DNA from 2 places in the Agrobacterium sp. NPDC089420 genome. Region 2 is predicted to be linked to the other one. Evidence: predicted binding sites of a transcription regulator. Region 2 holds the regulator's gene; the other holds the start of a gene.
What was found. Region 2 encodes PhoB, which activates phosphate uptake and scavenging genes when phosphate is short. Its sites were predicted from a motif close to TGTCATNNANCTGTCAT; they were not measured.

Region 1: a site for PhoB is predicted at 1,372-1,388, ahead of ACI2KA_RS00240 (ceramide glucosyltransferase). Genes of this name have one in related genera too.

What each region holds. Positions count from the first base shown of each region.
Region 1 is NZ_JBJDMY010000001.1:52,185-56,381, forward strand. It holds gene ACI2KA_RS00225 (DUF192 domain-containing protein) at 1-466, shown strand, start outside; gene ACI2KA_RS00230 (BON domain-containing protein) at 525-773, opposite strand; gene ACI2KA_RS00235 (DUF982 domain-containing protein) at 987-1,256, shown strand; gene ACI2KA_RS00240 (ceramide glucosyltransferase) at 1,474-2,616, shown strand; tRNA gene ACI2KA_RS00245 (tRNA-Pro) at 2,669-2,745, opposite strand; gene ACI2KA_RS00250 (ETC complex I subunit) at 3,011-3,316, shown strand; tRNA gene ACI2KA_RS00255 (tRNA-Arg) at 3,359-3,435, shown strand; gene ACI2KA_RS00260 (hypothetical protein) at 3,492-3,710, opposite strand; gene ACI2KA_RS00265 (VOC family protein) at 3,817-4,197, opposite strand, start outside.
Region 2 is NZ_JBJDMY010000002.1:350,584-354,780, forward strand. It holds gene pstA (phosphate ABC transporter permease PstA) at 1-456, shown strand, start outside; gene pstB (phosphate ABC transporter ATP-binding protein PstB) at 471-1,286, shown strand; gene phoU (phosphate signaling complex protein PhoU) at 1,382-2,107, shown strand; gene phoB (phosphate regulon transcriptional regulator PhoB) at 2,139-2,822, shown strand; gene ACI2KA_RS04310 (GcrA family cell cycle regulator) at 3,129-3,662, opposite strand; gene ACI2KA_RS04315 (aspartate aminotransferase family protein) at 4,093-4,197, shown strand, end outside.

The DNA of each region.
Region 1 (4,197 bases), on a different contig from region 2:
CATGGTGAAAAGCGCCGTCCTGGCGCTTGTTTTTTTCACACTCGCCAGCGCCGCCCAGTCTCAGGAACGGCAGACATTCACGTCAGAGCCGCTGACGGTCGAAACCGCTTCCGGTAAAACCCACGATTTCGTTGCCGAACTGGCGCTCGACAATGCCCAGCGCGAGCAGGGCCTGATGTTCCGCAAGTCCATGCCGCCGGAAAACGGCATGCTGTTCGATTTCGGTGAGGCGCGGGATGTGGCCATGTGGATGCGCAACACCCTCATCCCCCTCGACATGCTGTTCATCGCCCGCGACGGGCGCATCACCCATATTCACGAAAACGCGGTGCCGCATTCGGAAGCGATCATCAGCTCCCGTGGTCCGGTGAAATTCGTGCTTGAACTGAATGGCGGCGCTGCCAGACGTTATGGCATCAAGCCGGGCGATATGGTCCGCAGCGCGCAGATCGGCAACCGGAAATGATATTGCCGCGTTATTGTATCTGAACGAGCCGGACAAACCCGTCCGGCTGTCGCAATCGTCAGTAAACCGGCTCGATATGGCTCAGAATCCGGCAGTTGGAAATGGAAGCGGCGAGATTGATGGCGATATCGATCGCCTCGACCGAATCGGCCGTCCCTTCCAGATAGATCACATCATTTTCGACAGTTGCGGAAATACGCGACTTTTCAAGGCCCGATTCGAAGGCCAGAGCCGAGGTGATCGCCTGGCAGACACCGGCCATGCGGTCGCCGAAAAAGCTTTCCTGAATGCCTGACAAATTGAACATCTGCGTTCTCCTTCTTATGGACATTACAACGCGCCAATAGCGGTTTTGTTCATCTCCGGTTCATCATTTCGTTCATCTTCCATTCATCTTGCAAAATTGGAACCCCCCGACCGATCACATTTTAGGTGATCGGGAACCATTTCGTGAGACGGGCATTTCGCGCATGGGAGTGAAGACCGCCATGAAGGCGCGTGAAACAGGGAGGAAAATGACATGCTGATCAACAGAACGGAGCCGTGTCACCACGCTTCGTGGATGAAGCCGGTGGCGATCCACCTGCCCTTGTCCGCGGCCGTGGAAATCTACAGCCCGCTGGTGGCGCTGGACATGCTGATGTACCGCTGGCCGGAAGAACACGGACCGGAATATGAAGAAGCGCGCAGAAACTGCCTCGATGCCATCGCCGGAAAATGCGACATCGAAAAAGCCAGGGAATCGTTTCTCATCGCAAGCAGTCACGCGCATATTCTGAACATCCACTAAAGTTCATTGCCCGTGGTGACGACTGGCCCTTCGCTGCGAAGGGCTTTTTCTTTTGCGGCAAACCGCATCCCCGGCACCATGTCCGGCAGCATGCACCCTGCTCACCGGTGGATGATGACATGTAACTGTCACCTAAACGTTATAATCGGCAGGAACGAATTCCATGGAATCGGGAGGCGGACAGACCGCCAGCAGCTAGGGAGTGGAACTGGCCAGCATGGAAACTGTCTTTGCTTTTTGCGCAATCCTGCTCCTTGCCTTCAATCTTCTCGGCATCCTGCTGGCCGGCTGGCGGCTGACGCGGCGCGACGCGGAAAACCTGCTCGTGCGGCAAAAACCGCCGGTCTCCATCGTCGTGCCCCTGCGTGGGGTGGAAAGCTTTACCCCGTTGACGCTGTCACGCGCCTTTGAACTCGACTGGCCGGATTACGAATTGCTGTTCTGCGTCGCCGACGAATTCGATCCGGTGATTGAGGAGGTCAGCCGCGCAAGCGCCGCCTTCCCGGCAATCGCAGCGCAGATTCTCATCGGCGACGACCGGATCAGCGCCAATCCAAAGCTGAACAATTGCGTCAAGGGCTGGCGCGCCGCCCGGCACGACTGGGTCATTCTCGCCGATTCGAACGTACTGATGCCGCAATCCTATATAGCGACGATGATGTCGGCCTGGCGGAAAGACAGCGGGCTGGTCTGCTCGCCGCCGCTCGGTTCGCAGCCGGCAGGGTTCTGGGCGCATGTGGAATGCGCCTTCCTCAACGGCTCGCAGGGCCGCTGGCAATATGCGGCGGAAGCGATCGGCATGGGTTTCGCACAGGGCAAGTCGATGTTGTGGAACAGGCCGTTCCTCGAAGATCATGGCGGTATCCGCGCGCTCGCAGCAGAAATTGCCGAGGACGCCGCTTCGACGAAACTGATCAGAAATGCCGGTCGCAGGGTGCATCTGGTATCCGCTCCCTTCGAGCAGCCGCTGGGCCGCCGCCATGCCGGCGAAATCTGGTCGCGCCAGACCCGCTGGGCACGGCTGAGACGCGTGACCTTCCCGCACTATTTCGCACCGGAAATCCTGACCGGCGCGCTGCCCCCGCTTCTCCTCGCCCTCGCCGCCGCCGCCATGATGGATATGGACCTTGCCGCGACCGCCTTTGCCGTGCTCGCCATCATGTATGTTCCCGAACTGGCGCTCACCGCCCTCAACCGCTGGCCGCTGTCGCTCCATACGCTGCCGGCCATGATCGCCCGGGATATGATCATGCCCGTCGTCTGGACGCGCAGCTGGATCGGCAGCGCCGTGGCCTGGCGCGGCAATGTCATGACGATCGGCACGGCGGAGAGCACTCTGGCCGGGCCATCCACAGATTGAACGGAAGCTTTTTGAAGAGGTTACGCCGGAAAGCCGATGCTTTGCCTTAAAATGGTCGGAGTGGAGAGATTCGAACTCCCGACCCTCTGGTCCCAAACCAGATGCGCTACCAGACTGCGCTACACTCCGCCGAGGCGATGGCTGGGGAATACACGGTTCACCTGAAGTCCGCAACAGGAAATTCATCTTTGTTCAGCCGTACCCCTCATCGGCGAAATCCGGGCCGGCGCGGCGGCGGCGGCAAAGGAAAGCGCGGGATAATCGTCTTGACTCTCACCGGAAGTCGGTCCATTTCAAATTCAGCGTTCCTGACACGATTTGGTTATTCTATTCAGGTACGTGAAGAATAATTCAGGGGCGCCATGCCCCGCCGCCCAACCGGAGCAGTTTCGACATGTCTGCGAAGATCTACCGCCCTGCAAAAACCGCCATGCAATCCGGCAAGGCGAAGACCAATGTCTGGGTTCTGGAATTCGACGCCGAGGTTCCGCGCAAGATCGATCCGATCATGGGATACACCTCCAGCTCCGACATGAAGCAGCAGGTCAAGCTGACATTCGAGACGCAGGAACAGGCCGAAGCCTATGCGCAGCGCAAGGGCATCGAATATCGCGTCATCCAGCCGAAGGAAGCGACCCGCAAGGTGGTTTCCTACACCGACAATTTCCGTTTCAACCGCACCCAGCCCTGGACGCATTGAAACACGACAGTTTTCGCCGGCAGCATCGCTGCCCGGCCAGACGGCCCCTTAGCTCAACTGGATAGAGCAACTGCCTTCTAAGCAGTAGGTCGCAGGTTCGAGTCCTGCAGGGGTCGCCACCGCTTCTCAAACTACTGATAAATTGCGTCTTTAGGGCCTGATCGCCGGCACGGTGTCACTCCGTGTTTGCACGCCCGTTATTCTTCATCTTTCTCCATCTGAAGAGATAACCGAAACCCGGTCCGATCAGCATCCCGCCGATAACCCATTCCAACAGGGTCAAGGGTCGCTCGTCCGGGTCGCGGCCTGTCACGTAAAGGAAGAGAAAAAACGCGACCACGCCGCCGGTCAGGAGCGTGAGGGGAAAAAACACGCTGTCACGAAAGCCTTTCATATAACCACCTCCCTTGGCCGTGGATAAAGATATTGGCTATGAGCCTGTTGGCAAATGGCATTTTAAACAGTGATCGCACATGATCGCCCAGGCATCTCTGCTGCCACTAGCCACCACTGACGCTTTGTTCAAGTTCAAGCACATTTCCTTCAGGATCGCGCGCGTAAGCAATCAGATAGGGCATCTCTGGCGTTCCCAAGTCCGTGATCTGCCCGATCTGCGTCCCTCCCGCTTCAATGACTTTGGAGAGGGTTCTGCCGATGTCCTTCATCTGGAAAGCCAAGTGCCCGAAGCCGGGTTCATTCACCCTTGGCAGCTCTCGGGGGTGGGTGACACCGTGCTCGTGAATCTCCAGAAACGGCTGTTGCAGCCCGGGGAATCTGAGCCAGATACTACGTATCTCAGAAGCTGGAATCCCGTTCCCGCGCGAGATTTTGTCACCGGATAAAGTTGTCAGTTCACGAAGGACATCGCATTTCATCACATT
Region 2 (4,197 bases):
CCGCGCTCGGCCTCGCTGGTCGGCGGTCTCGTCCTGACGCTGATGACCCTGCCGACGATCATCATCGCGACGCGTGCTGCCCTCAAGGCCGTGCCGCCGTCGATCCGCGCCGCCGCCCTCGGCCTCGGCGCCTCCAAGATGCAGACGATCTTCCACCACGTCCTGCCGCTTGCCATGCCCGGTATCCTGACCGGCACCATCATCGGCCTCGCCCACGCACTGGGAGAAACGGCGCCGCTGCTGCTGATCGGCATGGTGGCATTCGTTGCGAACTACCCGACAACGCCGATGGATCCGTCCACGGCCCTGCCGGTGCAGATTTACATGTGGGCGAACGAAGCCGAACGCGCCTTTGTCGAAAGGACTTCCGGCGCTATCATCATCCTGCTTCTGTTCCTCATCGTCATGAATGTTGGCGCAATCCTGTTGCGTCGCCGCTTCGAACGGCGCTGGTAGAGGGAGATTGAGCAATGAACATGTTGTCGGAAGCAGCAGTTGAAAAGGCGCTGGACAAGAAAATGAATGAAGTTTCATACAAGATGATCGGCAAGGACGTTTCGGTTTATTACGGCGAAAAGCGCGCGCTTTACGACGTGAACCTCAATGTCCGCGAAAATACGGTGACGGCGCTGATCGGCCCGTCCGGTTGCGGCAAGTCCACTTTCCTGCGTACCCTCAACCGTATGAACGATACGATCGACGGTTGCCGTGTCACCGGCAAGATCACGCTCGACACCGACGATATCTACGATCAGGCGATCGATGTCGTGGAGTTGCGCGCCCGTGTCGGTATGGTGTTCCAGAAGCCGAACCCCTTCCCGAAATCGATCTACGAAAACATTTCCTACGGTCCGCGTATTCACGGTCTCGCCCGTAACAAGGCGGACATGGACCAGATCGTCGAGCAGAGCCTGCAGAAGGCCGGTCTCTGGAACGAGGTGAAGGATCGTCTGCACGAATCCGGCACCGGCCTTTCCGGCGGCCAGCAGCAGCGCCTGTGCATTGCTCGTGCGGTTGCCGTCAGCCCCGAGGTTATCCTGATGGACGAACCCTGCTCGGCGCTCGATCCGATCGCGACCGCCAAGGTCGAGGAACTGATCCACGAGCTGCGCACCAATTATACGATCGTTATCGTCACCCACTCCATGCAGCAGGCGGCGCGCGTTTCCCAGCGCACGGCGATGTTCCATCTTGGCCACCTCGTCGAGGAAAACGAGACCGACAAGATGTTCACCAATCCGGATGACCAGCGCACGCAGGATTACATCATGGGCCGCTTCGGCTGATCCCCGGCCGGCGCTTTATCGAAACCGAACAAGACTGGTGCCTCTGCCTTACGCTGCTGTGTATGTGCATGAAGGCCAAGCCGGAGGACTAGACCGTGACACAGACAACGACCCATTCGCATATTCTGTCCGCCTATGACGACGAATTGAAGTTCCTGACGCGCCGTATCGCCGAAATGGGCGGTCTGGCCGAGCAGATGTGCGCCGACGCCGTGCGTGCGCTCGTCAATTCCGATGCGGCCCTGGCGCAGAAAGTCATTTCCGATGACACGATCCTCGATCATTCCGAGCGCGAGATCGGCGACAAGGCCATCGTCACCATCGCCAGACGTCAGCCGATGGCGGCCGATCTTCGCGAAATCATCGGTACGCTGCGTATCGCGGCAGACCTCGAGCGCGTCGGCGATCTCGGCAAGAACACCGCCAAGCGCGTGATTGCAGTGGCCGGAACCGGCGTGCCGCGCAAGCTCGCCCGCGGCATCGAGCATCTTTCGGAACTGGCGCTGGTCCAGCTCAAGGAAGTGCTTGACGTCTATTCCACCCGTTCCGCCGAGAAGGCCAATGCCATCCGCGAGCGTGACGAGGAAATCGACGCCATGTATACGTCGCTTTTCCGCGAACTCCTGACATACATGATGGAAGATCCGCGCAATATCACCACCTGCACGCATCTTCTGTTCTGCGCCAAGAACATCGAGCGTATCGGCGACCATGCCACCAACATCGCCGAGACGATCTATTACATGACCACCGGCAGCCAGCCGGAGGGCGAGCGTCCGAAGGACGACAGTTCCAACACGCTCGGTTCGGTGACCGAGTAACAGACAAGCAGAAGCTTGCGGAGTTCAGCATATGGTGCCCAAGATTGCAGTTGTGGAAGATGAGGAAGCGTTGAGCGTCCTGCTTCGTTACAATCTCGAGGCTGAGGGATATGACGTCGATACGATACCCCGGGGCGACGAGGCGGAGATCAGGTTGCAGGAGCGTATTCCTGATCTTCTGATCCTGGATTGGATGTTGCCCGGCGTCTCCGGTATCGAACTGTGCCGACGGCTGAGAATGCGGCCGGAAACCGAGCGTCTGCCGATCATCATGCTGACGGCGCGTGGCGAGGAAAGCGAGAGGGTTCGCGGTCTCGCCACCGGCGCCGATGACTACGTCGTCAAGCCGTTCTCGACTCCGGAGCTGATGGCCCGCGTCAAGGCCATGCTGCGCCGCGCCCGTCCCGAGGTTCTCTCGTCGGTGCTGAAATGCGGTGATATCGAACTCGATCGCGAGACCCATCGCGTCCACCGCAAAAGCCGTGAAGTGCGCCTTGGACCGACGGAATTCCGCCTGCTCGAATTTCTGATGACATCGCCGGGCCGGGTATTTTCCCGCTCGCAACTCCTGGATGGCGTCTGGGGCCACGATATCTATGTTGATGAGCGCACCGTCGATGTGCATGTCGGCCGCCTGCGCAAGGCGCTGAATTTTTCGCATATGCAGGATGTCATCCGCACCGTGCGCGGCGCAGGATATTCGATGGAGGCCTGAGCGAAGCTCGGTCTGTGTATCTTATTCCGATTGACATTGAACACGACAATCAAAAATGGCCCGAAGCCGCATATGGTTTCAGGCCCTTTTTATGTCCGGTTTCCCAAGCGTCCGGTCGGTCTTCCGGTGGGGCAGAAGATCGGCGACGTGCTGCGATCCGGGTCATCGCGCGGCCCGAAGACAGGAGGGAAGTTTCTGCGGCATGTGCCGGTGCGCTTCTGCGAAAAACCGAAACGGCAGTCGGCCAGGCACAAAAAACGGGCCACAAGGCCCGTTATATTTGATGGCGAATGTGCATCCTGACCATCAGGCCTTACGGCGTTCGCTCACAGGCTGATAGGCAAGTTTCGCATGGAACTTGCAATAGGGCGAGGATTCCAGTGCCTCGCAACCGCAGAAATGGAAATCGTCCTTCAAGGGATCGCCGACCGGCCATTTGCAGGTGCGCTCCGTCAATTCCGTCAGGGTCAGGCGACGGGAAATCGGGGTGACGACGTTTCTGGACGGAGCATAATCGAGAACCTCTGCGGTTTCGATGTCGATCTGTTCGTGAAGAGCCGTTGCCGCGTTGGAACGATTGAGGGCACGTGCCGGCGCTGCGCTGACGCGGGCCGCGAAATTGGTCGCGCGCGGTGCGGGCGCGGCAGTGCGTTTCGGCGCGGAGCGCGCCGAGGTGACCGGGCCGCCGGCCTTGACGCGTCCCGGCAGATTGAGACGGTGGACCTTGCCGATCACGGCATTGCGGCTGACGCCACCCAGCTGCGCTGCTATCTGGCTGGCGCTAAGCCCCTCGGACCACAATTTCTTGAGCTTTTCGACCCGTTCGTCTGTCCAGTTCATGCCGCTTCTCCGCTTGTCGCGTATATTTCGGCAGAATCCCTCTCCGTCTCGCGGGCGTGCCGTGAGCGTGGTTTCCGCCGGATTTTTGGTGACTAGTTCCGCCGCAATGCAGTCTAGTAATTAGCGATTAACCTAGTGCCAGCCCGACTCCGTGGCAAGAGTCGCGGGAATCATCTGGAATCGATTTTCCGGTTTTCCCCAACTTGCTGGCGAGTTGAGTCTGAAAGGCAACACCTTGGGGCTCGGTTGCCGCCGCCTACTAGTGCTTGAGAAGCCCGGGAAACGCGGACTTTTGTTGACATCGGCAAGCGAAGTGACAATAGTGCCCCTGCCGCCGCAAGGCGGCATTTTTGATTTTCAGGCGAGGGATAACCCTTCAAGCCTATTGACAACCGTCTGACAGCGCATCCGCGCAAGGAGTGATACAGCCATGGCCGAAGCCGCCGCGCCATTGTTCGATACATTTGCAAGAGCCCCCCTGCGCTTCGAGCGCGGTGAAGGCGTCTGGCTGTTCACGGAAAGCGGCGAACGATAT